4 regions of the Shewanella sp. SM32 genome follow, and region 1 is predicted to be linked to each of the others. Evidence: predicted binding sites of a transcription regulator. Region 1 holds the regulator's gene; each other region holds the start of a gene.
What was found. The regulator FliA, encoded in region 1, starts transcription of late flagellar genes. The targets are predictions, from matches to a motif close to CTAAAGNTNNNNNNNNNNNNGCCGATA.
Positions count from the first base shown of each region.

Region 2: a site for FliA is predicted at 2,254-2,280, ahead of L5M10_RS16230 (DUF5610 domain-containing protein). Genes of this name have one in related genera too.
Region 3: a site for FliA is predicted at 3,351-3,377, ahead of pomA (flagellar motor protein PomA). Genes of this name have one in related genera too.
Region 4: a site for FliA is predicted at 4,046-4,072, ahead of L5M10_RS05125 (VC2046/SO_2500 family protein). Genes of this name have one in related genera too.

Region 1 covers NZ_JAKKRO010000013.1:22,572-30,156, forward strand. The annotation lists gene flhA (flagellar biosynthesis protein FlhA) at 1-1,142, shown strand, start outside; gene flhF (flagellar biosynthesis protein FlhF) at 1,154-2,536, shown strand; gene L5M10_RS07365 (MinD/ParA family protein) at 2,541-3,422, shown strand; gene L5M10_RS07370 (RNA polymerase sigma factor FliA) at 3,415-4,128, shown strand; gene cheY (chemotaxis response regulator CheY) at 4,176-4,559, shown strand; gene L5M10_RS07380 (protein phosphatase CheZ) at 4,573-5,310, shown strand; gene L5M10_RS07385 (chemotaxis protein CheA) at 5,326-7,575, shown strand.
Region 2 covers NZ_JAKKRO010000043.1:10,110-17,694, forward strand. The annotation lists gene L5M10_RS16220 (FMN-binding glutamate synthase family protein) at 1-1,458, opposite strand, end outside; gene L5M10_RS16225 (SixA phosphatase family protein) at 1,470-2,087, opposite strand; gene L5M10_RS16230 (DUF5610 domain-containing protein) at 2,314-2,928, shown strand; gene L5M10_RS16235 (ferredoxin--NADP reductase) at 3,065-3,814, shown strand; gene L5M10_RS16240 (glutathione S-transferase N-terminal domain-containing protein) at 3,907-4,503, shown strand; gene L5M10_RS16245 (hypothetical protein) at 4,518-4,919, opposite strand; gene L5M10_RS16250 (Fe(3+) ABC transporter substrate-binding protein) at 5,140-6,147, shown strand; gene L5M10_RS16255 (ABC transporter permease) at 6,224-7,585, shown strand, end outside.
Region 3 covers NZ_JAKKRO010000068.1:3,203-10,787, reverse strand. The annotation lists gene thiI (tRNA uracil 4-sulfurtransferase ThiI) at 1-1,044, opposite strand, end outside; gene L5M10_RS20115 (flagellar motor protein MotB) at 1,495-2,421, opposite strand; gene pomA (flagellar motor protein PomA) at 2,425-3,192, opposite strand; gene xseB (exodeoxyribonuclease VII small subunit) at 3,507-3,746, shown strand; gene ispA ((2E,6E)-farnesyl diphosphate synthase) at 3,749-4,630, shown strand; gene dxs (1-deoxy-D-xylulose-5-phosphate synthase) at 4,652-6,520, shown strand; gene grpE (nucleotide exchange factor GrpE) at 6,648-7,268, opposite strand; gene nadK (NAD(+) kinase) at 7,369-7,585, shown strand, end outside.
Region 4 covers NZ_JAKKRO010000008.1:48,761-56,345, reverse strand. The annotation lists gene L5M10_RS05140 (YchJ family protein) at 1-415, shown strand, start outside; gene L5M10_RS05135 (putative bifunctional diguanylate cyclase/phosphodiesterase) at 589-2,772, opposite strand; gene L5M10_RS05130 (DUF406 family protein) at 3,027-3,314, opposite strand; gene L5M10_RS05125 (VC2046/SO_2500 family protein) at 3,523-4,011, opposite strand; tRNA gene L5M10_RS05120 (tRNA-Tyr) at 4,137-4,221, shown strand; tRNA gene L5M10_RS05115 (tRNA-Tyr) at 4,293-4,377, shown strand; tRNA gene L5M10_RS05110 (tRNA-Tyr) at 4,521-4,605, shown strand; gene L5M10_RS05105 (PLP-dependent cysteine synthase family protein) at 4,833-5,978, shown strand; gene queE (7-carboxy-7-deazaguanine synthase QueE) at 6,077-6,745, opposite strand; gene queC (7-cyano-7-deazaguanine synthase QueC) at 6,917-7,585, shown strand, end outside.

The sequences.
Region 1 (7,585 bases):
CTGGTGCAGCTTATTTTGTTTATAAACGAAATGAAAACAAACGTCTTAAAGCGCTAGAACAAGTGAAATCGGGTCCAATAGAAAGACAAGATAAAGAGCCTAAAGAGCTAGGTTGGGACGATGTACATCATGTTGACACTATTGGTCTTGAGGTTGGATATCGTTTGATCCCTCTGGTAGACAAGGGCCAAGGTGGCGAGTTACTAAGCCGTATCAAAGGCGTGCGTAAAAAGTTGTCTCAGGAACTAGGCTTCTTAGTGCCCGCGGTGCATATTCGCGATAACTTAGATTTATCGCCTAATGCGTATCGCATTTCATTAATGGGCGTCGTCGTCGGAGAGGCAGATATTCGTCATGATTGCGAATTGGCGATCAACCCTGGTCAAGTCTATGGCAAACTCGATGGTATCGAAACGCGCGATCCCGCTTTTGGCCTAGAAGCGGTATGGATCGCTCCTGAGTTACGTGAGCACGCACAAACATTAGGTTATACCGTCGTCGATGCCGCCACTGTTGTTGCAACTCATATTAGTCAATTACTCACAAATAATGCCGCTAAGTTGTTAGGCTACGAAGAAGTGCAACAACTGATGGATATGCTTGCGAAACACTCACCTAAGCTGGTTGATGGCTTTATTCCAGATATCATGCCACTAGGACATGTCGTAAAAGTGATGCAGAACCTATTAAATGAAGGGGTTTCAGTTAGAGACTTGCGTACTATAGTGCAAACTTTGTTAGAATATGGCACTAAGAGTAATGACACTGAAGTCTTGACTGCCGCTGTGCGTATCGCTTTGAAACGTATGATAGTTCAGGAAATCTCAGGCCCAGAGCTCGAAATCCCCGTCATTACTTTGGCGCCAGAGTTGGAACAGATGTTGCATCAGTCAATGCAAGCAACCGGTGGTGATGGTCCTAATATTGAACCCGGTCTTGCAGAACGCATGCAGCAGTCCCTTGCCGATGCGGCTCAGAAGCAAGAAATGGTCGGACAACCCGCCATATTGTTGACGTCAGGTATGTTACGCGCGACGCTGTCACGCTTTGTTAAACATACTATTCCTAATCTCAGAGTCATTTCATATCAAGAAATACCTGATGAGAAGCAAATACGTATCGTATCTGCAGTCGGCCAGTAGAGGACGCATAAGTGAAGATTAAACGATTTTTTGCCAAAGACATGCGCGCCGCACTGGCCCAAGTGAAAGAAACACTCGGCTCAGATGCCGTCATTATGTCAAATAAAAAAGTGAACGGTGGCATCGAAATTGTCGCTGCCGTTGACTATGACGAACCTAAAGCGAAAACTGCAGCCACTGCGCCTGCACCGACCTTTATGGACGTGAGCGACGATCTCGTGTCCCTGGGTGCTAAGCAGCCAGTTCGTGTAGAAACTCGCGCTAAGCCAGCCGCACCTGCAGACTCATTACAAGCCTTACTTGAGAAGCAGCAAAGCCGTTTGAATCAACAAATGTCACATCAGCAAGTTGATGCCGAGTTACCTGCATGGGCTAAAGGGTTACAAGCGCCAGCCGCAGCGAAGCCCGAACGTCGTGATCCTCCGGCGACGTTTGACAAGAAACCGCAAACCTCTCAGAAGCAAACTGCCGATATTGAGGCCATGCGTGATGAATTAGCATCACTGCGTAATTTACTGACACATCAAGTATCCTCCTTGATGACGGAACATAAAAAACGCATCGATCCCGTCGGTGCTATGCTCGAAGCCAAATTGCTTGAGGCTGAATTCTCCCCTGCGGTTGCGAATAAATTAGCCGCGCTGAGCCAGCATTATACGCCGGCTGAATTAGTCAGAGCATTACCACAAAGTCTCGCTAATATGCTTGATAATCAGGGCGATGACATTGTTAAGCAGGGCGGGGTGGTTGCATTAGTTGGTCCTACTGGCGTTGGTAAAACAACGTCATTAGCTAAACTTGCTGCCCGTTTTGCGGCACATCATGGTGCTGAACATGTTGCTTTAATTACCACAGATCATTATCGCATCGGAGCCTATGAGCAATTAGCAACTTATGGCAAAATAATGGGCTGCCCAGTAAAGCAAGCTCATGATCTAAATGAATTAGAGCAAATTCTCTATCAGTTTAGGAATCGCAAGCTAGTATTGATAGATACGGCTGGCATGGGACAGCGAGATATGCGCCTTTACCAGCAACTTGATAATTTAACTGCAAATAGCAGGATACCTATCCGCAGTTATCTGGTACTGTCTGCGACAGGGCAGCGCCGTGTGCTGCAAGATGCAGTCAATCATTTTAAACGCATTCCCCTATCTGGTGTCGTTCTCACAAAACTCGATGAATCTGTGTCGTTAGCAGGGGCATTAAGTGTGTTGATCCAAAACGGATTACCATTAAGTTATATTACTGATGGACAAAGAGTTCCTGAAGATATGAAAGTTGCGGATACCCTAGATTTAGCCCAGCAGGCACTCGCAGCGTTAGATAGTACAGAACAACAATCATTACAAGACACAGCGTGGTCAGATAATATGGCCTGTGCATTTGAGTAGATTTATGACCCTGGATCAAGCAAGTGGTTTACGTATGATGAATCAACCCTATAACGAAAAAGTGAAAGTAATCGCGGTCACTGGTGGCAAAGGAGGCGTGGGTAAAACCAGCGTTTCTATTAATACTGCTGTGGCATTAGCCGAAAAAGGCAAGCGTGTCTTGGTACTTGACGCTGACCTTGGCTTAGCAAACGTCGACGTCATGCTGGGTATTCGTGCCGAGCGTAACCTCTCTCATGTTCTCTCTGGTGATGCAGAGCTTGACGATATTATCGTTCGTGGTCCAAAGGGGATAGGCATAGTACCAGCCACCTCAGGAACACAGGGGATGGTGGAATTAAGCCCGGCGCAACATGCTGGATTAATCCGTGCATTTAGTGAGATGCGGACTCAGTTTGATATTCTAGTCGTAGATACAGCGGCTGGGATCTCAGATATGGTGCTCAGTTTCTCACGTGCTTCGCAGGATGTGCTAGTCGTTGTTTGTGATGAACCCACTTCGATTACCGATGCCTACGCCCTGATTAAAATTCTCAGCCGTGAGCATGGCGTGTTCCGTTTTAAAATAGTTGCCAATATGGTGCTTAGTTTACGCGAAGGTATGGAATTATTTGCTAAACTCAGTAAAGTGACCGACAGATTTTTAGATGTTGCACTTGAATTAGTCGCCACGATTCCATTTGACGAAAACTTACGTAAATCAGTTCGTAAACAAAAATTGGTGGTTGAAGCTTATCCTAAATCACCAGCGGCGATTGCGTATCAAGGATTGGCAAATAAAATTTTGAGCTGGCCTGTGCCGCAGCAACCTGGTGGGCATTTGGAGTTTTTCGTTGAGCGTTTAGTACAACGACCAGATTTTCAAGAGGAAAAAACGAGTGAATAAAGCCGCTGCGTATACTTGTTTAGACAATAAATCGTCGATCGTTGAACAGTATGCTCCGTTGGTTAAAAGAATTGCGCATCATTTACTCGCCAGACTACCTGCATCTGTGCAGTTAGATGATTTACTCCAAGCTGGGATGATGGGGTTACTAGAAGCATCATCCAAGTTTGATGGTGGCAAGGGTGCGAAATTTGAAACCTTCGCTGGCATACGCATACGTGGAGCCATGTTAGATGAAATTCGTCGTGGCGACTGGGTCCCTCGTTCCGTTCATCGTAACAATCGTAAGGTTGCACACGCTATTGATGAGTTAGAGCAAGAACTGGGCCGTGATGCACGCGACACAGAAATTGCAGAAAAACTTGATATGACGCTCGATGAGTACCATCATATTCTTAACGATGTTTCTGTCGGAAAAATCATAGGGATAGAAGATTTAGGCGTATCTCAGGATATACTTACAGTGAGTGATCGGTCCGATGATGATTCATTTGAAGCATTAGCTGAGAACCAATTTCATTCTGCTCTGGTTGAGGCAATTAAATTATTGCCTGAAAGAGATGCATTAGTGTTATCCCTGTACTACGATGAAGCATTGAATTTAAAAGAGATTGGCGCCATTCTTGAAGTCAGTGAATCGCGGGTTAGCCAGATATTAAGTCAGGCAATGTTGCGATTGAAAGCTAAACTCAAGCACTGGACATAAGTATAATTATTAATCGAGCACAGAATGTCAGCTCACCGGAGGAAACCTTGGACAAGAATATGAAGATTCTCATTGTTGACGATTTTTCGACAATGAGGCGTATCATCAAGAACTTGTTGCGAGACTTGGGGTTTAATAACACCCAAGAAGCAGACGATGGCTCAACAGCCCTGCCGATGTTGCAAAAGGGGGATTTTGATTTTGTTGTTACAGATTGGAATATGCCTGGTATGCAAGGAATCGATCTGTTAAAAGCAATTCGCGCTGATGATTCGCTAAAGCATTTACCCGTATTAATGGTAACTGCTGAAGCAAAACGTGAACAAATTATTGCTGCCGCTCAAGCGGGAGTGAATGGTTATGTGGTTAAGCCTTTTACCGCTGCAACGCTGAAAGAGAAGTTAGATAAAATATTCGAACGACTCGCTTGAGCAAGGATGAGCTATGAAGTCACAAACATCAGGGCTCATCACGCTCGAGCAAGCTCAGCATTTAGTTGAATTATTAAGTGCAGGTGAGCAAAGTCAGGCTGATGATTTATTTCGGGAGCTTGCTGCTCCACTGCAACGAGAATTATTCGAAGAAGTAGGTAAATTAACTCGGCAACTTCATAGTGCGCTGATGGATTTTCAAGTTGATAATCGTCTTGCTGAATTAGCCAATACAGAGATCCCCGATGCCAAGCAACGTTTAAATTACGTTATTGACATGACCGAACAAGCTGCAAATAAAACCATGGATGCGGTTGAAGAATGTTTACCTTTGGCTAATGCCGTGACCGTAAATATTCAAAATGTCATGCCATCTTGGGACAGATTAATGCGACGCGAGATAGCGCTGACTGAATTTAAGGGCCTTTGTCATGATGTACAAGACCTTATGTCTCGTAGTGCAAATGACTCGACTCGATTACGTGAATTGCTTAATCAAATTTTGATGGCGCAAGATTTTCAAGACTTAACAGGACAAATAATACGTCGTGTTATTGATCTAGTAATGGAAGTAGAAAGTAATCTGGTTTCTATGCTGACGGTATTTGGTGAGCAACCTATGATTGAAAGTCAGATTGCTCAGAAAAATAATATTGAAGCAGAAGGCCCGATAATGAATGCCGAGCTTCGTCAAGATGTGGTAACGGGTCAAGACGAAGTGGATGATCTTCTATCGAGTCTGGGTTTCTAACTGGGAGTCAATTTGATGGCCTTTGATGTAGATGAAGAGATACTCCAGGACTTTTTAATCGAAGCCGGTGAAATTTTAGAGCTTCTGCAAGAGCAACTCGTTGCGCTTGAAAATAATCCTGATGATACTAACTTGCTGAACGCCATTTTCCGAGGTTTTCATACCGTTAAAGGTGGTGCTGGCTTTCTTAGCTTAACTCCCATGGTTGATGTTTGTCATGAGGCTGAGAATACCTTCGATTTATTGCGGACAGGCAAGCGTAGCGTTAACGCAGAGTTGATGGATATTATTTTGCAGGCTGTTGATGCAATTAATACCATGTTTGCGCAAACCCAGCAGGGCGAGCAACAAGACCCCGCCGATTCAGGTTTGCTAGCGAGACTTAAAATGCTCAGTTCAGGTGCACCTTTGCCATCTGAAGTCGCTTCCGCCAAGGTTGCAGAGCCAGAACCTGTTGTTGAAGTCATTATTGATACTCCTACCCCTCAAGAAATCCCTGCTGATATAAGTGATAACTCATCTTCCATTGAAAATACGTCTTCAAGTATCGATGATATTAATGATGCTGAATTTGAAGCTTTATTGGATGCGCTTCATGGTTCAGGAAAGGGACCTGCGGTCGCTGCTACCACATTTGTATCTGAACCAGTTGCTGCAAAGCCTGCTGCACCAATTAAAACACCTTCAACATCAGGTGATGACATCACTGATGATGAGTTCGAGGCGTTACTGGATGAACTTCATGGCTCAGGTAAATTTAAAGCTGAGGCTGAAGTGCCTGTTAAGCCTAAGGTTGTGGCAACACCTGCGCCTCAACCGATTGTAGATGCTGATGAAATTACTGATGATGAGTTTGAGCGATTACTCGATGAACTCCATGGGAAAGGCGGAGCACCTGCGAAAGCCGAAGTTAAAGCGCCTACACCCCCTGTTGCGACCGTAGCACCTACTGCTGCACCACATGTTCCTGCGCCAGTTAAAGCCGCAGTACCAGCTCCTGCTCCAGTCGTTGCTGCAAAACCTAAGGTGGAAATTGCGGTTGTCGATAAAGCACCTGCTAAGGCTAGCTCTGCGAATGTGCCTCAGGGTGAAACAACAGTACGTGTAGATACCGCACGACTCGACCAGATCATGAATATGGTGGGTGAGTTAGTGTTAGTGCGTAATCGATTGGTGAGCTTAGGCATCAGCCGTGATGATGAGGAGATGTCGAAAGCTCTCGCGAACTTAGATCTCGTTACTGCCGATTTGCAAGGCGCTGTGATGAAAACCCGTATGCAACCGATCAAGAAAGTGTTTGGTCGTTTCCCTCGGGTGGTACGTGATCTTGCTCGTACACTAAACAAAGAAATTGATTTGATCATGGTCGGTGAAGAAACTGACTTAGATAAAAACCTCGTTGAAGCGCTTGCCGATCCACTCGTCCACTTAGTGCGTAACTCTGTTGACCATGGTATCGAGATGCCAAATGAGCGTGAAGCTAGTGGTAAGCCAAGAACGGGAACGATTACCTTATCTGCAAGTCAGGAAGGCGACCATATACTGCTGAAAATCGAAGACGATGGCGCAGGCATGGATCCTGAAAAACTCAAAAAAATCGCCATAAACCGTGGTGTGCTCGATGAAGATTCTGCTTCGCGAATGACAGACAGCGAAGCCTACAATTTGATTTTTGCACCAGGTTTTTCAACTAAAGTTGAGATTTCAGATATTTCAGGCCGTGGTGTTGGGATGGACGTGGTAAAAACTCGTATCACCCAGCTGAATGGCACTGTACATATTGATTCCATGAAAGGTAAGGGAACGATACTTGAGATTAAAGTACCGTTAACACTGGCGATTATGCCAACCTTAATGGTCGATGTCGCTAAACAAGTGTTTGCATTACCTCTATCTAGCGTGAATGAGATTTTCCATCTCGATCTCACAAAAACCAATATTGTTGATGGGCAACTGACTGTCATAGTACGTAATAAGGCCGTACCTTTGTTCTATTTGGAACACTGGCTACATAGAAACAAAACGACCTTTAAACATGGCGATAAAAAGCATGGTCATGTGGTTATCGTGCAATTAGGCATGATGCAAATTGGTTTTGTAGTGGATGCCTTAATAGGACAAGAAGAGGTCGTTATTAAACCTCTTGGCGCTATGTTACATGGCACACCTGGGATGGCTGGTGCGACAATTACATCGGATGGTGGTATTGCACTGATCTTAGATGTTCCTGGATTGCTAAAGCATTATGCGAAAAGTAAGAATTAGTTTCCAAGCT
Region 2 (7,585 bases), on a different contig from region 1:
TGAAATGGATAAACCGCTATCGAGTACAATTCGGACATGTGAGGGTTTGAGTTGTCTTGGTTCTGTCACTCCGCAAGAGTGCGCAATTAAGGCTAAGTCATGGTGTAAATTATGATTATAGTTAGCAACACGAGCCGATTTATCCCTAGGATCGAGTCCTTGTTGTAGCTTGGGATTGTGCGTTGTGATGCCCGTTGGGCAGGTATCTCTATTGCACTGTAAGGCTTGAATACAACCTAGGGCGAACATATTGCCGCGGGCCGATGCGATGAAGTCTGCACCTAATGCTAAAGCCCAAGCGACTCTTGATGGCACTATGAGTTTACCCGAAGCGATGACTTTGATGCGTTTACGCAAGCCTCGTTGGATCAAGACATTAACTAGGATTGGTAAGCTTTCCTTCAGTGGTAATCCGACATAATCCATTAAAGGTTGTGGTGCAGCGCCTGTGCCGCCATCGGCACTGTCTAAAGTAAAGAAGTCGGGGGCAGAGTCTTCGCCACGACGTTCGATTTCATCACATAAATCTTCGAGCCACTGTACGTCACCGAGTACGGCCTTAATGCCCGTTGGTTTACCGGTAACTTCACGTACTCGTTCAACCATATCCAAAATATCGTTCACGGATTTGAATTCAATATGACCATTAGGGCTAATAGAGTCATAACCCTGAGGAATACCGCGGATATGGGCAATTTCAGCTGTGACTTTGATCCCTGGTAAAATGCCACCTTTACCCGGTTTAGCCCCTTGACTCATTTTAATTTCAAACATTTTGACTTCGGGATGAATGGCTATCGACTTGAGCTTTTCATCGTCTAAATGTCCGTGCTCATTACGTACACCGTATTTGGCTGTTCCAATTTGAAAGACGATATCGCAGCCACCTTTTAGATGATAAGGGCTCAAGCCGCCTTCACCTGTGTTAAGCCAGCAACCCGCCTGCGCTGCACCGTGGGAAAGGGCGGTAATTGCTGGGCGCGATAGAGCCCCAAAGCTCATGGCTGAAATATGACAAATAGCTTGAGTCGTATAGGGTTGGCGGCAATTGGTGCCAATTGTCAGTGGATGAATGGGTGTGATCTCTTCATCTTGGGTTGGGAAGGCGGTATTCATAAACATAATGGTACCAGCATTATCTAAGGGGCGAGTTGAACCAAAGGCGATAGTTCTATCGACATTTTTAGCCGCGCGGTAAACCCAACTGCGTTCTGCACGGTTGAATGGCAGTTCTTCTCTGTCTTGGGCGAAAAAGTATTGTCTAAAGAACTCGCCTTGTTTCTCGAACAGATACCGAAAGCGACCAATTACTGGGTAGTTATGTCTTACCGCTTGTTTGGTCTGCATTTTATCTGCGATATACATGTAAATAACCGCGAGTACAGCGAGTCCTATTACAATCAAAAACAGCCCTGAAAATAGATCGAGTCCCCACATAAACCAATTGAGTTCACTCATGTTATTTATCCTTATTCTTGTCCGTAACGGGTGGCGATCAAGCTCGCAGGTTGGTCATCATTAAGAGAGAGTAAAAACAGCTGGCTATAGTCATCTTCGCTGATCGCTTGGATCTCTGGTCCGCCAAGGGCTTTAATGATCAGTGGGACAGTGTTTGAATGCCCAACGATGAGTGTATTGCCCTTTACAGCATGCACTTGTTCGACAATGTGTTGAATATGTCCTTCGATAGGTTTGGCTGCTTCTACTATCGTCACAGGTAAATGGCGAGCCTCGGCGATGGGCGCGAGTGTTTGTTGGGTTCTTAGGTATTGAGTCGCAATAAGTTGCGACAGCGGCGTGCGGCTCAAGGCAGTGATCAGTGATGCTGCGCGTATTTCTCCCTTGGGTGATAACTGCGGGTTATTGGCTGGCGTGTCGGCTTTTTCCGCATGTCTGACTAAAATAATTAGTCTGCTCTCCGCATGAGCTTGGCTAATGGGAGTAAAGCCGAGGCAAGTGAATATGACGAGGCTTGTTAGCAGGCTAAAGCGTTTTATATTGATACCCAGATTATGCTTAAAATAGTGCTTAAGGATTAGTGTAAACTCGTGAAAGCGGAAATGACTCAAACTGCGGCCTGCTGCCATGGTGTAACATCCTTTTCTATTGGCTTATGTCTAAGCTCAGCGATAGTAATGATCTGCATTGCGGTGGGTTGGCGCTTTATGCACCTTATTAAAGAATGAACCCACTTAATTTATGTGGGCCTTATCATGGCCTTGTGGTCAGATGGTACTTCAATTCTAAAAATTACTAAAGCTGGTTAAATTTTGGTCGATAATTAAGTCGACCCGAATTGAATGGATAGTCATCATGGAAATCAATAAACCCCCTCAAGTGCAAAGTACTCCTTTGCCACAGAAAAAATATGCTGAAAACACGGCGTCTAAGGGCACCGAAGTGAGTGATTCGAAGGACGCGAAAGCCACAGAAGTAACCTCGAAGCAAACTGCGCAGCAAACGAGCAAGCAGCTGATGAATCAAGCGATTTTATCGGCACAGCAAGATGTGAATATCAAGTCAGGCGATCAGTCTATGGCCTTGCTTTATCGCGCAGCGATAGAGTCGATTAATAAAGAATTAGCGCCCACTATGGGCGAGAACGCGATTCAGACGGCTTACGATAATGGCGTAGATACTTCTCCAGAAGCGACTGCAGATCGTATCGTGAGTTTTGCGACGCAGTTTTTTAGCATTCACCAACAACAAAATTCGGGTATGAGTCTAAGTGATCAACTCGATAGCTTTATGGGGATTATTGGCGGTGCCATCGACAATGGCTTTAAAGAGGCTAAAGATATTCTGTCCGGCCTTAAAGTATTGCAGGGTGATATTGCCGATGGTGTCGATAAAACCTACAGCTTAGTGCAAGAGGGGCTGCAAGCCTTTAGAGATAGCTTTAACAAGAAGACTGATGAGACAGCATAGAGTCCGAGTTAATACCTCAGTATTTTCAGTTCTATATTCAGCGTTATAGTCATAAGCCCCTTATATAAGGGGTTTTTGTTGTGCAGAAAAAAGTCTATGCTGGAAGCCTATTTAACGTTTCGCTTGAGGGCAAGTTATGTGGATTAGGGGACAAGTGATAGAACGTATTGATTGGAGTGATAAGTTATTCTCATTGCGCATTGCTGCCGAGTTAGCTCCATTTATTCCTGGTCAGTTTATCAAGTTAAGTCAAATGCAAGATGATAAGCGTGTGGCTAGAGCCTACTCCTTAGTTAATTCTCCCGATAAACCCTATGCCGAGGTGCTCGCCGTTGCGGTAGAGGATGGCCTGTTATCGCCTCAATTACACAACCTTGCAATAGGCGATGAAATTGAAATTACCTCAACCGCGACTGGTTTTATGACCTTAGCTGAAATTCCTAAGGGTGAACTCCAAGGGAAGCATTTGTGGTTTTTAGCCACAGGAACAGCAGTAGGGCCATTTTTGTCTATGCTCGACACCGATGAACCTTGGGAGCGTTTTGAAAAAGTCGTGCTTGTGTATGGCGTGCGCGAGGCACAGGATTTGGCATATCTTGATAAGCTGCGTAATTTAGAACGCAAATACCCTGAACAATTTACATTAGTCTTGAGTGTGACCCGTAAACCCTTTGCCGATGCTTTACAGTGCCGCATTCCCGAGGGAATAGTCTCGGGTGAAATCGAAAAAAAGGCAGGACTAACCTTAAACGCAGCTGACTCTCAAGTTATGATCTGCGGCAATCCGGGTATGATTAATGGTGCGCAAGCCGCTTTACTCGATAAAGGGTTGGTGAAGAATTTACGCCGTGCTCCTGGGCAAATTACCGTTGAAAAATACTGGTAATCTCAATTTTACATAGAAGGCGAGAGTAAACTTGTTGCCGTTCTTGCCCCTAAAAAGCCATAGCGTTTAATGCAAACAAAAGGAAATTTTTGATGAAGTTGTTAAGTTCTCAAGCTTCGCCCTATGCCCGTTGTGTAAGAGCCTTAATCCAGTATCTAGGGATTAACAATATTGAAGAGCAGTTAGTTAATCCCTTTGAAAACAGCGCAGAATTACTCGATGCTAACCCGTTAGGACAGATCCCATGTCTTATTACCAACGATGGTGTAGCACTATTCGATAGTGAAGTGATCATGCGTTACCTAGATGCAGAGCTTGGCGATCGTAAGATGTTTGGGATCTCAAATAATAACTGGGTGCTGGAGTGTCAGTATTCTTTAGTCAAAGGCTTAATCGATAGCGCGGTGAAATTACGCCAAGAGCAAATGCGTGAAGAAGAAGGCGTGAGATCAGTATTTTGGACTGCACGTTTTGAACAAGCACTGCTGCGCGGCCTTATGCAGATTGAGCTTCAAACTGTGATCACCCAAACCACGATTCAAGCACCGCAATTAGCCTTGATTTGCTTACTCGATTATGTGGATTTTAGACATCCAGAGCTAGATTGGCGTAAGGTTGCACCTGCGACAGCACTTTGGTTCAGTGAAATGCGTGATTTACCTGCATTTATTCAAACTCGTCCCCAATAATCCGCAGAGGATGCTCAACCGTCGGTTGCGCGTCTTCCTCTTGGCCTATCACGGCGATTTTGTTCACCAAAAGCGCCGAATAACTCACGAGTAACCCCATATTCTACTCTGCGATCATTGCCTAGTTGGCGCCTGTCTTCATGGTGTTGATAGCGGCATTGGCAGTTTGCCATAGTGCATTCTTCCATCGGAATTTCGGGCGCATCTTTCGATAAAAATCGTTTTCCAGAAAGCGCTTCAATCTGCTCACAGCAACTGCCGTTATTCACTATGCTCACACTGTGAAAACTGTGAGTTTTATTAATACTGGGATCTGCAGCTTGAGAAGAGTGTTTATGTCTTTTGGGACTAGTATTGAGTTTGAATAAGCCAAATAGCACAATTGCGGCTACGCCTAGCAGCAAAACAGTTAACATAACGCCTCCTGAAAGCATTTTTATCAAATTAAGGTTCAGTTTAGTTTGATTTGAGATAATCTCAAATTTTCAGATTAATACCATTAAAAACATAAAGTTAATTAGCTGCTTGCTCTCAAGTTCTGTATCTATTACTCTTGCGAAACTGATAAGCATTATCATTAATGCGTTAGTGTTCAAATTTTACTGAACACGTCATCACTTTGGGGAGAATTCGGTAATGAAATGGGTAACTTGCGCGGCTATTGTTGGGTTAATGTCGGTTGGGCATTCAGCGAATGCAGATGATAAATTAACCGTTTATTCTTATCGTCAAGCTTTCTTGGTGGAGCCTATCCTGACGCGTTTCACCGAAGAAACTGGCATAGGTGTGAATTTGGTATTTGCTAAAGACGGTATTGCCGAGCGTCTCGTCCGTGAAGGCCGTTTATCCCCAGCGGATCTTGTGCTGACGTCTGATTTTTCACGTTTAGTTGAATTAGTGGATAAAGATCTAACCTCTCCAGTCAAAAATCCCCTGCTAGAGAGCAATATTCCTGCGCAGTATCGCGATCCCGATGGCCAGTGGTATGCCCTGACTATGCGGGTGCGAAATCTCTATACAGCCAAGGATCGTTTAGGCCAGCAGCAATTGACCTATGAAGAATTAGCCGATCCCAAATACAAAGGAAAGATTTGTACTCGCAGTGGTAAACATCCATACAACATAGCGTTAGTCGCATCTATGATTGCTCATCACGGTGAAGCTGAGGCAAAAACTTGGTTACAAGGCGTGAAAACTAATTTAGCCCGTAAACCTCAGGGGAACGACAGGGGGCAAATTGCCGCAGTAAAAGAAGGTGTGTGTGAGATCGCCATTGGTAATAGCTACTATTACGGCAATATGTTGCAGGATCCTGAGCAAAAGGCGATTGCCGAAGCTGTGACGCTCAACTTCCCGAACCAAGCTGACCGCGGTGCCCATGTGAATGTGTCTGGCATGGTATTAACTCGCCATGCGCCTAATAAAGCCAATGCGATCAAATTGATGGAGTTCTTATCCGCCGATGTTGCTCAGAAGGCCTATGCCGATGTGAATATGGAATATCCAGTGAAAGCCGATGTGGCACCTTCATCTTTAGTGGCTTCATGGGGTAAGTTTAAGTCAGATCAATTGCCCATTTTTAAGTTGGCAGAATATCACCAAGCGGCGGTTAAGCTATTAGATGAAGTGCAGTTTGATCTCTAGCTCCAGTGCTAGCGACAAAATGCAGATTTAGGTTATCAGCGCCAGTGATTGGCGCTGTGACGTTTTAAGGATTGACATGATTTTAGGATTAGCCAGAAGCTGGTCGCTTGCTGGTTATGCCGTGGCCGCCTTGCTGGTATTGCCACTATTTGCGTTGATATTTCAAGCTTTTCAGCCTGACGAAGCCGTGTTTGGGCACTTGATGGCAACGGTTCTGCCGACATATATCATTAATAGTTTATTGCTGATTTTCTGGGTGAGTCTGGGGGCGTTATTACTCGCGTTACCTTGCGCTTGGTTGATGGCTCGTTGTGACTTTGTAGGCAGGCGATATTTGCAATGGGCGCTATTATTGCCCCTCGCTATGCCTGCGTATATTGTTGCCTACGTCTATACCGATTTACTCGATTATGCGGGGCCAGTGCAGCGCGGTCTTCGTTCGATATTTGGCTGGGACTCACCGCAGGATTATTTCTTCCCCGATATTCGTACCTTAGGCGGCGCGGCGTGTATGTTGTCGCTGGTATTGTTTCCCTATATTTATCTCTTGGCGCGTACCGCTTTTATGGAGCAATCCTTAAGTTTGGCGCATGCTTCGCGCATTATGGGCTGTTCACCGTGGCAAAGTTTTTGGCGTTTATCTTTGCCTATGGCAAGGCCTGCGCTCGCCGTTGGGGTGGCTTTAGTGGCGATGGAGACGGCCGCTGATTTTGCAACGGTTAACTATTTTGCCGTGCCCACCTTAACGACAGCCGTGTATGACACTTGGTTGGGTTATGGCAATTTGACCGCCGCCGCTAAGTTATCGGCGATTATCTTGCTGGTGGTATTTAGTCTGATTGGATTTGAGCGTTTTGCCCGTCGTAAACAGCAGTTATTCCAAAAACAATCACGTATACAAGTCACTGACTTGTATCGACTCTCGATGACTCAAACCTTGGTCGCACTCAGCTTTTGCGGCATGCTATTGCTATTAGCCTTTCTGTTACCTTTCGGGATTTTATTATCCTATGCGATTGGTTACTTTGAACAAAGCTGGGATAAGAGTTTTTGGCAATTGAGTCTTAACAGCCTCAGTCTTGCGCTGATCACCAGTTTACTCTGTTGCTTAATCGCCTTACTGCTTATGTTCGTTCGCCGGATAAGCCCAAGACAGAGTGATGCTTTGCCCTCACGGTTAGCTTCGACGGGCTATGCCTTACCAGGCACTGTGCTGGCTATTGGGGTATTAGTGCCTTTAACTATGCTAGATTTTGCGATTAACGATCTGGCGGATCTTGTCGGCATAGCAGGTCCTGGTCTTATCCTTACAGGCAGTGTGATGGCATTGATTTTTGCTTTTTGTGTGCGTTTCGTGGCAATTGCGATTGGCAGTGTTGAAAGCAGTTATAAACGCATCTCGCCATCGCTAGACATGGTGAGCCTGACCATGGGGCAA
Region 3 (7,585 bases), on a different contig from region 1:
TACGCCGCAATATTCAGGCATTGATTTAGCAAAATCTTCGGTGCCGATTTTACGGCTCTCGTTGATAATGTCTTGCTTATCCATGGCGATTAAGGGACGTAGAATCAATAACTCAGTACAACGGTCGATGACGTTTAAGTTGGTCAGGGTCTGGCTAGACACTTGGCCTAAACTTTCACCGGTAACTAAGGCTTGAATGCCCATACGCTCGGCGATACGCGCCGCGGTACGCATCATCATGCGTTTCAATACAACGCCCATTTGACCGTTATCGATACGCTCTAAAATCTCAGCAACCACAGGCTCAAAAGGCACAGAAATAAACTTCACTTTGTGGGATTCACCGTAGGTTTTCCACAAATGGTAAGCCACTTGTTTTACACCAATTTCGTGCTGTGCGCCGCCCAGATTGAAGAAGCAGTAATGGGTACGAGCGCCTTTTTTGATAAATTGATAGCTAGATACGCCAGAGTCAAAACCACCCGAAATCAAGGACAATACATCTTCCTGTGTTGCCATCGGAAAACCGCCTAGACCTTCAATACGCTTAGTCACCATATAAAGATTATCGCGCTCAATCTCTAAATTAACGGTAATGTCCGGATTCTTTAAACGCACGCCCAGCGCATCGGTAAACTGGTTTAAGCCACCACCGACATAACGTTCAACTTCAATAGAATTAAAATCATGATCGCCAGTACGCTTGACTCGCACGCAGAAGGTTTTACCCGCGAGTTGGTCACGGTAAACAGGCAAGACTTGCTGATAAATATCATCAACAGATTCAAAGCTGTACTCATCCACTTGCACTACGTGTGCAATGCCAGGAATACACGCCAGACGCTCACCGAAAGCTTGGGCCAATTCAGGCTTATCCTTTGGTACCATCACCATAATGCGGTCCCATTGACGCTGCACTTTTGCATCTTCGTCAACTTTTTTAAGCACATTACGGATGTTAGTTTCGAGCATTTTGGTGAAGCGCATGCGTACAGGCTTGCTCTTCATCATGATTTCTGGATACAGCTTTACAATAAACTTCATGGGATTTCCGCGGGCAATTTTAAAACAGCAAAATTGGTTAAAAGAATAATCGGGGGATTATATACCCAAGCAACCTAAAAAGGCGAGTTTCAGCGCACATAGCCAACAGCGACACAGGCCAAATTTGTGGCGTATTCATCGCGTATTAATGACTAAATCACGGCAGCTAATTAGGCTGAAATAATGTCACTAAAGCCTATTCGAATGGTGTGAATTTCCCTGCTTAAAATAAGTGATTTGAGATAAATTATTAACAATAAGTCGTTGAGGGATGGTCAAGGAAACTTAGGGATTACACACTCAATGTGATTAACGTAAAGCCCAAATGGATTTAAATCAACCACAGTGATTTGATGCATAACACGTTAACTAAAAGGGAAAAGTCCACATTAGCTCAATAAAAAAGCCGCAAGATTATTGCGGCTTTAAATTGGGAGAGTATCTAAACACTTAAGGCGAATTACCGATCTGAATTTCTTCAGACTCCTTAGCTTTACCTTGCTCAATAGCAATTTCAACCCTGCGGTTACGGGCACGATTTTCCGGAGAATCGTTAGGCACAATCGGATTGTTAGACGCCATACCAACCACTTTCATTCGATTAGAATCAAAGCCGCTGACCTGTACTAACTCATGGGCCACTGCCACGGCACGTTTGCTGGATAAATCCCAATTAGAACTATAGAGCTCATCGCTTATTTGCATATCATCCGTGTAACCTGACACTGTGATGACGCCTGGCACATCTTTTAACAATTCGCCGACTGAGCGTACCACAGGTTTAAATCGAGGCTGCAGGAAACCTGAGCCAGAAGCAAATGAACCCTTCTCACGTATACGAATAATAATCTGCTGACCTAATGACTCAATTTCAATCGCTCCATCGGTAATCTCTTTATTGAGCTCCTGCGCCATCTTCTTCACTTGCTGATTGATCTTTTCTTGCGCCGCTGCCGCTTCCGCTTTAACCGCATCGGCCACTTCTTGCGCCGTAGCACTCGCTTCGCCACCCCGCTGAGAACCATTTTGCTGCTGCACGCCGCCCGCACTATCGTCTTCACCCGCTTGGAAATCCAATACAGGTTCAGTCATTTCATTCGTTTGCTGGTTAATGATTTCAATCGGAGTCGGATCGGGGCGACCGGGTCTAAATTCTAAGGCAATGACAGAAGTCCCTTTCGGGATATCTTTAACTTCCACCTTATTTTGCACACCAAAGGCATACTTCATTGAGCCCGCGATCTGCTTAAACTTCATCACGTCCATTTCAGAAAATGACAATAACAATACGAAGAAACACATCAACAGCGACATCAAGTCGGCAAATGTTGCCAACCAGAGCGGTGCTCCGGGCGGTGGACAATTGCACTTAGCCATGGGCTACTCTCCGTCCGTTGTATCGATTTTACGATTTTTTTCAGCAAGATAGTTTTTCAAAAAGCCTTCAATCACCCGCGGGTTTTGTCCATCTTGAATCGCCAATACCGCATCCATAATAAGATTACGGTTAAGCATTTCCTCCCCCATCCTAAGCGTTAGCTTATCCGCGATAGGAAGACAAACCATGTTAGCAACCATAGCGCCGTATAATGTGGTTAACAACGCAACCGCCATCGAAGGACCAATAGATTTAGGATCCGCCATATTTGATAACATGGCCACGAGACCAACGAGTGTACCTATCATCCCCATCGCTGGCCCAACATCGCCAAAGGCTCTAAATATGCCAATCCCCGTACGATGACGTTCTTCCGTTAGAGCGATGTCCTTCTCTAGAGCTGCACGCACTACTTCACCATCATGACCATCGACTAACATATCGACAGCCTTTTGCATAAAAGTATTGCTAATTTGCGCCTCTTCTAATGCCAAAAACCCCCCTTTACGGGCAGCATCTGCCATAGTCACTGACTGTTCAATCAAGTCTTCTGGTTTATCAATCTTAAATACAAAAGCTTTCAAAGCAATTTTAACGGCGCTTAAAAACTGTTTAAGAGTGAACTTCATCATTACCACGAAGAAGGACCCACCGAACACAATCAGGATCGAGGGCACATCAACGAAAATCATCAAGCCGCCACTGGTCACCATAGCGCCGAGAATAAAACCAAAGGCTCCCACAATTCCGATTATTGTTGCTAAATCCACAACGGCTCCTCAATTTTCGTAATAAACGACATAATACTTACTCTGGGTAAGCAAGAACACTCAGTTATTCTACCGAATAAGATAATCCCACCGACACACATACGAGCCTTGTTTATCCAGTTAAAAATTACCATACAAATGATGATACTATTGTCAGTTATCGGACACACACTAAGCAAGTTTAGCGACAATTTATATTTTCTGGAAAAATTTCAGTAACAAAGCGTGCTATTGAGCAAATATCTTTAGTCTGAATTTGACCCTTACGCCGCCCTGATATACCTTGTGTCCGCTAAATCAAAGGAAACCTGAACGTGGCGAAGAAACCCGAAAATCTTAGTTTTGAAGAATCCCTTGGCGAACTTGAACGCATCGTTGCCGATCTAGAACAAGGCGATATCTCCCTCGATGACGCGTTAAAACAATTTGAACGTGGCATCAATCTCGTTCGAAATAGCCAAGCAAAACTCGAACAAGCCCAACAAAAAGTGGCCATTTTACTGAAACAAGACGAAAATGCGCCCCTATCCCCCTATGCCGTTGAGGGCGAATAAGCGTGTTAGTCAGTACCATTCAAGAATATCAACAACGAGTTGATGATCAATTAAAACAGCGTTTTAGTACGCTTGAAGATACCGCTCCCCAATTAAAAGCCGCTATGACTTACGGTGCCTTATTGGGAGGGAAGCGCATTCGACCGTTCCTCGTATACAGTGTAGGACGCATGTTTGGGGTCGAACTCGAAAAGTTAGATGCTTGCGCCGCAGCCATTGAATGTATCCATGCTTATTCATTAATCCACGACGATTTACCCGCCATGGACGATGACGAGCTGCGCCGTGGCCAGCCGACAGTGCATATCGCCTTTGATGAAGCGACGGCCATTTTAGCGGGGGATGCTCTGCAAACCTTAGCCTTTGAAATTGTCACCGAAGCCGTAGCAGGGATCAGCAGCGAACAACATATTGCTATGGTAAGAGTATTAGCCAAAGCCTCAGGTTATCGTGGTATGTGTGGAGGCCAAGCGATAGACTTAGCCTCGACCGATAAACATATTGATCTTAAAGCGTTAACTCAGCTACATAATATGAAAACTGGCGCCCTTATCAGCTGCGCCGTTGAGTTAGCTTTGATCGCCGCAAACGCGCCAAAAGATCAGTATGCTGCTATGATGGATTTTGCTCGTGCGGTCGGACTCGCCTTCCAAGTACAAGACGATATCCTTGACATCGTAGCCACCACCGAAGAGCTAGGTAAACCGCAAGGCTCTGATACTGAATCGAATAAGAGTACGTTTCCACAACTACTTGGACTACAAGGTGCACAAGACACCGCCAAACAACTGATCCAAGAGGCACTATCAGCGCTGGCTAAATTGCCATACAATAGCCAGTTAATTGCAGACTTCGCCCGCTATATCATTGAGCGAAGAATATAATAAGAGTCGAAGTATCTCGCTATGAGTTTGGACATTTCTCAGTTTCCCGTGTTGGCGCAGGCCAACACCCCCAATGAGCTCCGCCAGCTTCCTCAGGCACTTTTACCACAAGTAGCCGATGAACTGCGCGAGTTCCTTCTTAAGTCTGTTGGCATGTCCAGCGGACATTTTGCCTCTGGGCTCGGCACAGTAGAACTCACTGTGGCACTGCACTATGTCTACAATACCCCCTTTGATCGACTGATCTGGGACGTAGGCCATCAAGCCTACCCCCATAAAATTCTCACGGGTCGACGTGACAAAATGCACACCATTCGGCAAAAAGATGGCTTACATCCTTTCCCATGGCGTGAAGAAAGTGAATACGACACTTTCAGCGTTGGCCATTCAGGCACGTCGATTAGCGCCGCACTGGCGATGGCGATAGCTGCAGAAAAAGAACAAGCAGGTCGTAAAGTTGTCGCTGTCATCGGCGATGGCGCTATGACCGGCGGCATGGTGTTTGAAGCCATGAACCACGCGGGCGACTTGCACAATGACATGCTCGTGGTACTGAACGACAACGAAATGTCGATTTCAGAAAATGTCGGCGCCCTCAACAATCATTTAGCACAACTGATGTCAGGCCGTTTCTACACCACACTGCGCGAAGGCGGCAAAAAAGTGTTGAAAGGTATGCCAGTCATCAAAGAAATGGCCAAGCGCACTGAGGAACACCTCAAAGGTATGGTCGTTCCTGGCACTCTATTTGAAGAGTTAGGTTTCAACTACATAGGTCCTATCGACGGCCACGATGTAGACGCTCTGGTCGAGACCATGCGCAATATGCGTAATCTGAAAGGTCCACAGGTGCTGCACATCATGACCAAAAAAGGTCGTGGTTATGAACCTGCTGAAAAAGATCCTATTGGTTGGCATGCTGTGCCTAAGTTTGACCCATCACTCTTTAAAAAGCCGGCCACCAAACCCGGTTTGCCGACCTTTTCTCAAGTCTTCGGTAAATGGTTGTGCGACATTGCCGAACAAGATGAGAAAGTGTTAGCGATTACTCCTGCGATGCGTGAGGGTTCTGGCATGGTGGAGTTTTCCCAGCGCTTCCCGAAACAATATTTCGATGCAGCGATTGCCGAGCAGCATGCAGTCACCTTAGCGGCGGGTTTTGCCTGCGAAGGTTTCAAGCCTGTAGTCGCGATTTACTCGACTTTCCTGCAACGCGCCTATGATCAGCTTATTCACGATGTCGCACTACAACAATTGCCCGTGTTATTTGCCATTGACCGTGGCGGTATCGTCGGTGCCGATGGTCCCACCCACCAAGGTGCATTCGATTTAAGTTTTATGCGTTGTATCCCTAATATGGTGATCATGGCGCCGTCCGATGAAAACGAATGTCGTCAAATGCTCTACACTGGCTATTGCTATGATGCGGGCCCAAGTGCGGTGCGTTACCCAAGGGGTAGTGCCACGGGAGCGATGCAAGTCGAGTCCATGACTGCGTTGCCAATTGGTAAAGGTGTCATTAAGCGCATCGGTAAGCGTATTGCCATACTTAACTTTGGTACCTTGCTCGCATCGGCATTAACCGCTGCCGAAAGCTTAGATGCGACGGTTGTCGATATGCGCTTTGTGAAACCACTTGATGTTGATCTGGTAAAAGAAATGGCACTAACCCATGAAGTGTTCGTCACTGTGGAGGAAAATGCCATTATAGGCGGTGCGGGTGCCGGAGTGCTTGAACAGCTTCAAAAGCTAAAAATGCCTAAAGCCGTACTCCAAATTGGTTTGCCAGACGAGTTCATTAAACATGGCTCGCCAGAGGAAGTCATCCACGATTTGCAACTGGATGCCGAAGGCATACTGGCGCAAATCAATGCTTATCTAGCGCAATAGGCTGAACTTGCTTATCTCGTTAAGACGCTAAATGTTATCAATAAAAAATTCCGCCCATAAAAAAAGGACTGCAATTGCAGTCCTTTTTTGTTGCTGTCTGTTATAACAGCGGCTGATCCAATAAAGCTTAAGCTTCGATATCTATCGTCGCAGTTTCTTGGTTTGGGCCACCCTGTGACACCATCACCATCGCAGGGCGCAGCAAGCGACTGTTCAGCTCATAACCCTTTTGCATCACCAACATCACAGTGTTCGCAGGGAACTCGGCGCTTGGCTGCATGCCAATCGCTTGATGTTGATCAGGGTTAAATGACTGACCTTGTGGATCAATTTGCTTAACACCAAATTTAGCCACCGCAGTGAGTAAGCTTTTTTGAGTTAACTCAACACCTTGATAAATCGCTTTAGTCGCTTCATCTTCTGGGTTTGTACCCATTAGCGCGCGCTCCATGTTATCAAGCACAGGCAAAAGTTCATTGGCGAACTTTTCCAAGGCAAACTTGTTCGCCTTTTCCACATCCATTGCCGCACGACGACGAATGTTATCGACCTCGGCTGCGGCGCGGATGACTGAATCCTTCTGCTCTTCAACTTTCGCCAAAGCTTCAGCGAGTAACTGTTCCAGCTCTTCAATACGGAAATTGGCCTGGGTAAGCTCATCGATCAGACTTGCTTCTGCGGTAGATACTTCAGACTCTACACCCTCTTGGATCAGATCCTGTTCTGCTTTAATCGATTCGTTGCTCATTTTCACTCCAGCTAAAAATGCTTTGTTTCTGAAATACTCTGGGCATATTATGGGGATCAATTTTGACGTTTCAAGGCCTAAGGCCAGATCTAGCATAAATATGACCACAAAGTTTCATACTATCGGCCTTATCGGCAAACCTCACCACCAAGGGACCAACCAAACCTTAAAGCGTCTACATTATTGGCTGACAATGCAGGGCTTTGAAGTCTTAGTGGAAGAGCGTGTTGCTACCGAATTAGGACCCAATATCATAGCGGTCGATTTACTAGAAATTGGCGCGCGTTGCGACTTAGCCATAGTCGTCGGTGGTGACG
Region 4 (7,585 bases), on a different contig from region 1:
CCGTACACCTGAACAGCTTATGCGCTCACGCTACTGCGCATTTGTATTGAAAAATTTTGATTACATTTTAAAAACACATCACCCTGACCATCTAAATGGCCTTACTCTCACGAGCCTCACTACTGGCCCTCACCCACATTGGCTAGGATTAGATGTACAGAGCAGTACTGAAACACCAAGCCACAATGCTCAAGCGGCGATAGCTGAACAACGACATGGCACTGTTACTTTTAAAGCTTGGTATAAGCTCGATGGTGAAATTGATGCTATCTATGAGCGATCCGAATTTATCTACCAAGCAAGTCGCTGGTATTACAGCCAAGGCCAGCAAATGACGGCTAAATTACCCGGTAGAAATGATCTCTGTATTTGCCATAGTGGCAAAAAATTCAAACAATGCTGCTTAAAATCTTAATAGGTATACAGTGCTGAACTGCACTGGAGAATGACGGTGAAGGTTTATAGTGCTGATTGAACAAGCACAGAGATGAATAATAAAGGCAACCTAGATTACAAACCTAGGTTGCCTTTATTTTATCGTGAGCAGCACATTTGAAATAATTGTGACTTAGTTGGTTATGTGTAACTTTAGTGGGTTATGACCGAAGCGCTTTTAGCCGACAAGATAAATTGTGCAAACTCAGGCTCCCGTAATGCAGGGCTATAGAGATAACCCTGTGCCTGATGGCAAAAACTTTTCGCTAAAAACGCTTCTTGCTCAAGGGTTTCAACCCCTTCTGCCGTTAAAGATATATTTAATGCATTCGCCATGGCGATAATGGCTGACACAATTTCACGACTTTCACGGCTGACGGTAAGATCTGAAATAAACGAACGATCAATCTTAAGTTTACTGATCGGAAACTGCTTCAAATAACGCATAGAGCAGTAACCCGTCCCAAAATCGTCAATCGCGAGCCCTACGCCTAATTCCGCTAATTCTTGGCATAACAAGGTCGCGTGGCGAATATCACCCATCAATTCAGTCTCAGTGATCTCTAAGATTAACGTCTTAGGTTTCAAGCGATAACGCGTCAACAACTGCCACACTTGCTCGAATAAATTACCACTGAAGAACTGGCGGGCCGACACATTCACATGCATTGTCATATCTGCATTATGATGCTGCCATAGGTTTAATTGTCGACATGCGGCCTCTAAAACCCAACTGCCGATAGAATTAATCATCCCCGACTGCTCAGCAATATCAATAAAGGAAGCTGGAAATAACACGCCTCTTTTAGGATGATGCCAACGGATTAAGGCTTCGGCGCCAATATAGGTATTCTGCTCAAGATCCCTCAGAGGCTGATAATAAAGCTCAAACTGACGGCCACGGATCGCACTGTGTAAATCACGTTCTATCTGCGCATCCTCTTTAAATGCACTCAATAACGTGCTGTTAAATACTTGGATTGCAGTGCCTTTTTTCTTTTTAGCATACTGCACTGCAATATCGGCACAGGTTAATGGAGCAAACAAACTCGCCACAGAGGCAATATCAACCACAGCTAAAGCAGGCTTTGGTTCGACTTGCTCGCGGCCGATTAAAATAGGCATGGCAAGATGTTGATACAGGCGCGTACTAAAATAATCGAGATCGTAAACCGCATTATCATCGGTCAACAGCACTGCAAATTCATCGCTGCCGACGCGAGCAATTTCAGTGGCCTTATTAATCTCAGAAAAATGTTTCAAACGGCGGGCAATTTCTATCAACAAGCTATCGCCATTTTCATGGCCATAGGTATCGTTAAAACGCTTAAATCCCACTAAATCAACTAATAACAACAGTCCCTTCGTGGTACGTTCAAGGACTCGATTAAAATGAGTACGGTTATGTAGTCCCGTTAATCCACAACGCCAAGCAAGCCGTTCAAGCTCTGACTTATAGTTATGCTCGTCGGTATTTTCTTCACACGAGACCAAGGCATAATGATTACCGCGATCGGTAATGAACTGACTCAGCACGTATGTCAGCCAATAACGACTGCCATCGGCACGACTAAACTGCACTTCGCCTTTGGCAATTTCGCCCCTAAAGATTTGCGCTAGGGTTTGCTCGGCTAATTGGGCATGCTGCTTGAAAAAAGCCAACTCACGAATATTCGCGCCGATAATCTGCTCACGGGGCATGCCGGTGATTTCACTGTGCGCCTGATTCACATACTCGACTTTTTCAGTATGCAGATTAATTAACATACTGATTTGTCGCGATTGTTCAGTGGCACAGCGAAATAAACTCAAGCTTTCTTCTTTATCGTAGCTGTGTTTTGTCGCTAAGGTCAGGGCTAATTGGTCAGCCATCTGGCACCCGAGGTGAATTTCACTGTCATGCCAGTGGGGAGTCAATTGTGCCCGTTCGATGCAGAGCACACCTTCGAGATGGCCATTGATACGAATGGCGATGTCAAGACTCGAGTTGATTTGCCTCGGGATAAAATAGCACTCAGCCAATTCACTTAAACGTGGATCGGTAAGGGCATTGCCTGCATCGATATGGCGCAGAGTTTTGAGCTCGTGTACATACCGGGGGCAATCTTGTAATAACTTAGGTCTATGAATGTCTTGCAACATCATAGAACCAAATTGTGCGACGAGTGATTGGGTTTGTTGATCAGATGAAAAAGTCCACACTGATACCAAAGAAACCGCTAAATTCTGGCACAACAACTCTGTGGTTAACTCTGCCGTCTTTGTGAAATCGCCCTGCTGTTTTGCAGTTGACTGTACCAAAGACTCCAATAAATGCTGATGCTGACGTCGCTTCACGCTGGTTCCCTACAAAACTTCGTGTTGGGCTAAAGGTCTTTGCTGTTAGCAAACTTACCTTGAAATTTAGAATTAAGCTGATTGAATTATTCTTATTTGGAGGCAGATTACACTAACTGTTGTAAGCACAGCAACATGTGGCACAATTTATTACAATTTATTACAATTTGGTTAACAATAGCAGCATTTTTAGGCAATTAGCGCGATTTCCGGATATCCATAACCGACTAAAAACTAAAGTGCTGCTTTAAAAATTACAGGCCGTTTTCCAATTGAAAAATCATTTTTTCCGCGCTGACATTGAAGGTCAGCAGTAAGTCGACGCCTTCAGCTTTAGTCACAAATTCAGTTTGCACTTCAGCAAATCGAGTTTGAGCGCGTGTTGCCATGCTTTCAGCATCCGCTTGAGCGCTATCGCCAACAAAATTTAACGTCAATAACGTATCGTGCTCATCAATAACGGCGCCGATATCGACAAAGCTGCCGCAATCGGTGCAAGTGTCATTCACTGTCGGGCTCTGTGCTTCTATTATGCCTTTCATCTGTATTCCTTAATGTATAGAGCGACTGATTAACGGCATCACTAAAATATGCTCGTTAAATTTTTAACGCGGTAAATTTTAACTCGATAGGTTAATACGAATTATAGGTAATTAAGCTTCAAGATAACTGGCTTTAGCTCACGCTTATTTATCGAAATGGATCAGATTGACCCGATGGGTATTGAAGACCACTTGCGGGAAGACGGCCTTAGGCTGAAGCGAGCAAAGGCACAAGATTACGTTGGATTGCCAATTGATCAGCAAAGTGCATGATCTCGACTTTGGGTGCGGTTAGTTGGCCCCTTTGCCTCAGCTGAGTCACATGGTCACAGTTACTTAGCGCTTCTGCCATTGCGACTGACTCGCCGCCACGGATGACTAAGGCTTCCGGTCGCAATGCTTGTTGTAATTGAAACGCACGTGGACCTTGAGCCATAAAAATACTGCTGTTATCAACCACAGGCTCAGCAGACGATAAATCCGCCATTAAACTTTGCTGCGGTGGCAATTCGAACTGACGTTGTAATTTTTGCGCCATATCAAGTTCATTTTGCCATTGGAATTGTGCCATATCCCGAGCGTCAACCGACAGTAACGACAGCAACAGGGCGAATTCACCCCGTCTGTCGTTTTCTATCGCCGCGTTTAAGCGGGTGCCAATTTGGGCTTCGTTGACTAAAGGAACATCAATTTGCATAAAAAAACATCGTCAAAACAATTCGTTGTTAGTTAATCGACCATTTGATACATAACTTTAGGAATATTTTTAAATTGGGTATTTACATGGAAAAGGTTTCTGACTACTATGGCGGCCGCAATTGAGGAGGGGTTCCCGAGTGGCCAAAGGGATCAGACTGTAAATCTGACGGCTCAGCCTTCGAAGGTTCGAATCCTTCTCCCTCCACCATTTGCACTGCAAGTTTTATCGTGTTGTTCAAAAATGATGTAGAGTTTTACAAAAGCGTTAAAGGTATTCGTGGAGGGGTTCCCGAGTGGCCAAAGGGATCAGACTGTAAATCTGACGGCTCAGCCTTCGAAGGTTCGAATCCTTCTCCCTCCACCATCTTTATCTCTAACGCAGATAATCATTTTTCAAAAGCTAAACATGGCCAATGTTTAGTTTTGTCTTGATAAACAAGTCCGTTATTGATGATGTTTTGAAAGACAATTTTAAAAGTTAGTTGTAAAACTAAAAAGAAAGTTTGTGGAGGGGTTCCCGAGTGGCCAAAGGGATCAGACTGTAAATCTGACGGCTCAGCCTTCGAAGGTTCGAATCCTTCTCCCTCCACCATTTCTTTCACCCTCGCATATTCTTCTTGTTCCACTTCCGCATAGTCTTTTCCAACTTAATCTGACTGTTCCAGCTTAATCTGATTAAATTCTTGGCATTTCTATATTAAGTAAACTTCTTGGTGGACGACATTTTTGATTTCAATTACGTCGTGTTCTACTTTAAGCGAATGACTTCAAGCTCATCCAATAAAACCGCTTTGCCCGTCCCTGTGATATGCTCTGAAAATGATCCCTTTCGATGTGACTACTATGATTTCTAACACGATTCAACCACCAGTGGATTCTCACAGCGCTCACAGACTCTGCCCCACATGGGAAGCCCACGCGATAGGCAAGATTGAAGCGGATTTTCAGCGCAGCGCCGATACCCACTTGATTAAGCTTGAATTACCTATGCTCGATGGCATAGATATTTATCTCAAAGATGAAAGTACCCACCCGACAGGCAGCTTAAAGCATCGCCTCGCCCGCTCACTCTTCCTCTATGCCCTGTGTAACGGCTGGATTAAGCAAGGCACGCCGATTATCGAATCCTCATCGGGCAGCACGGCGATTTCTGAAGCCTACTTTGCCCGCTTACTCGGTTTACCTTTTATTGCCGTAATGCCCAAAAGCACAGCTAAAAAGAAGATTGAGCAGATCACTTTCTATGGCGGTCAATGTCATTTTGTCGATCATTCCAGTGAGATTTACGCAGAATCGGCGCGCCTTGCCGCAGAGCTTGGCGGCCATTATATGGATCAATTCACCTACGCCGAGCGTGCAACCGACTGGCGCGGTAATAACAACATAGCCAACTCTATCTTCAATCAGATGGAGCGCGAGCCACACACGATCCCGCGCTGGATAGTGATGAGCCCAGGCACTGGCGGCACATCGGCGACCATAGGCCGCTACATTCGCTATCAGAGGTTGGCAACACAACTTTGCGTGGTCGACCCGCAAAACTCCGTTTTTTTTGATTTCTATCAGAGCGGCGATGCCAGCTTAACCTGTTGCAATGGCAGTAAGATTGAAGGCATAGGTCGACCGAGAGTCGAGCCATCGTTTATTCCTGGAGTTGTAGATACTATGCTGCAAATTCCCGACGCCGCATCAGTGGCGACGATTCATTGGTTAGAACAATTGATTGGCCGTAAAACCGGCGCATCCACAGGAACCAACCTGTACGGTGCATTGCAACTGGCGGTACAAATGCAAGCGCGTGGAGAGCAAGGCTCAATAGTAACCCTCATTTGTGACTCGGGTGAGCGTTACCTTGATACTTATTACGATACAGATTGGATTACAGCTAACATCGGCGATATTGCGCCCTATCAGCGCCAACTTGCAGCATTTAATCATTTCGGCCAGTTAAGTGAGCTTGTTTAAGCAACTGTATTAAGTCGTTAGGTTTAGAATCCACAAAACATCCACCATAAAAAACGCCCCACAACTGTGAGGCGTTTTTTATGCTTTGCAGATTAGCATTAATCAATATTCAAATACTTATGGGTCTGGATCGATAAGCGCCAATTACGGGCGATACACACTTTCATCGCCAGTTCTGTCGCTCTAGGCTTTTGACTAATCGGCTGCAGGCAAATCGTTTTCGCTGAAATATCGATGTCTTGCAGTAACTCATCAAGTTCATCGATGTGATTTTCAGTAGCGATAGGATGCTTAATCTCATTGGCACGGTTCAGCGCCTGTGCTAATACCTGATAGCCCCCTTTCATGTTCACCTTGGGTGATACTGTCACCCAAGTGTCATCAGCACAGTTGATTTCGAAGGTGCCACTGGTTTCGATTTGAGTCGCAAAGCCTTGACTGTGCAAGGTCTCGGTTAATTCGCGTAAATCATACATACAAGGCTCACCGCCGGTGATCACGATATGCCGCGCAGTAAAACCTTTAGCGAGAAAGGCAGCGATAAGACTTTGCGCCGTATGATCAGCCCAGCGACCAATGGTGCCGTCCACGGTAATCACTTGCTCTGGCGAGACCTTATTGGCTTCAAGCACATCCCATGTCTGTTTCGTATCGCACCAAGCACATCCCACGGGACAACCTTGTAGGCGGACAAATATGGCGGGCACTCCGGTAAATACACCTTCACCTTGAATGGTTTCAAATACTTCGTTGACAGGGTAATTCATACTGACGTTCCACTTTTCTGGGGCGGCATTTATAGTGGATTTTAGCTTGAGCTGCAAGTTTTTGCGCCGAGAAAGCCTATTTCGACCCTATAGTCAGAGTTTGCAAGCCCAATGGCCTGAGTTACACTAACGCCCTATTAATACCTGTTCTACGGTGAAGTGAAATCCTTTATGTCAACGAGCTTAGTGTCAAAAACAGTGGTGTCCAAAGCAGTGGTGGTATTCAGTGGCGGACAAGACTCAACAACTTGCCTTATTCAAGCCCTAACCCAGTACGATGAAGTACATGGGATCACTTTTGACTACGGTCAACGCCACCGCGAAGAAATTGAAGTTGCCAAATCCTTAGCAAAACGCTTGAAGATCACCAGCCATAAAGTCATGGATGTCACCTTACTCAATGAGTTAGCTATTTCAGCCCTCACCCGTGATGCAATACCCGTTTCACACGAGTTGATGGAAAATGGCTTACCCAATACCTTCGTGCCCGGCCGTAATATTCTATTTTTAACGCTTGCAGGCATTTATGCCTATCAATTAGGAGCGCAGGCGATTATCACAGGCGTGTGTGAAACCGATTTTTCAGGCTACCCTGATTGTCGTAACGATTTTGTCAAAGCGATGGAATCCGCCTTAGTTCAAGGCATGAATAAACAACTAAAAATCATCACGCCTTTAATGTGGCTCAATAAGGCGCAAACCTGGGCACTGGCGGATAAATATCAGCAACTTGATCTGGTTCGCCACCATACTCTCACCTGTTATAACGGCGTGATTGGCGATGGCTGTGGTGATTGCCCTGCCTGTCATCTTCGCAAACGTGGATTAGATGACTATCTA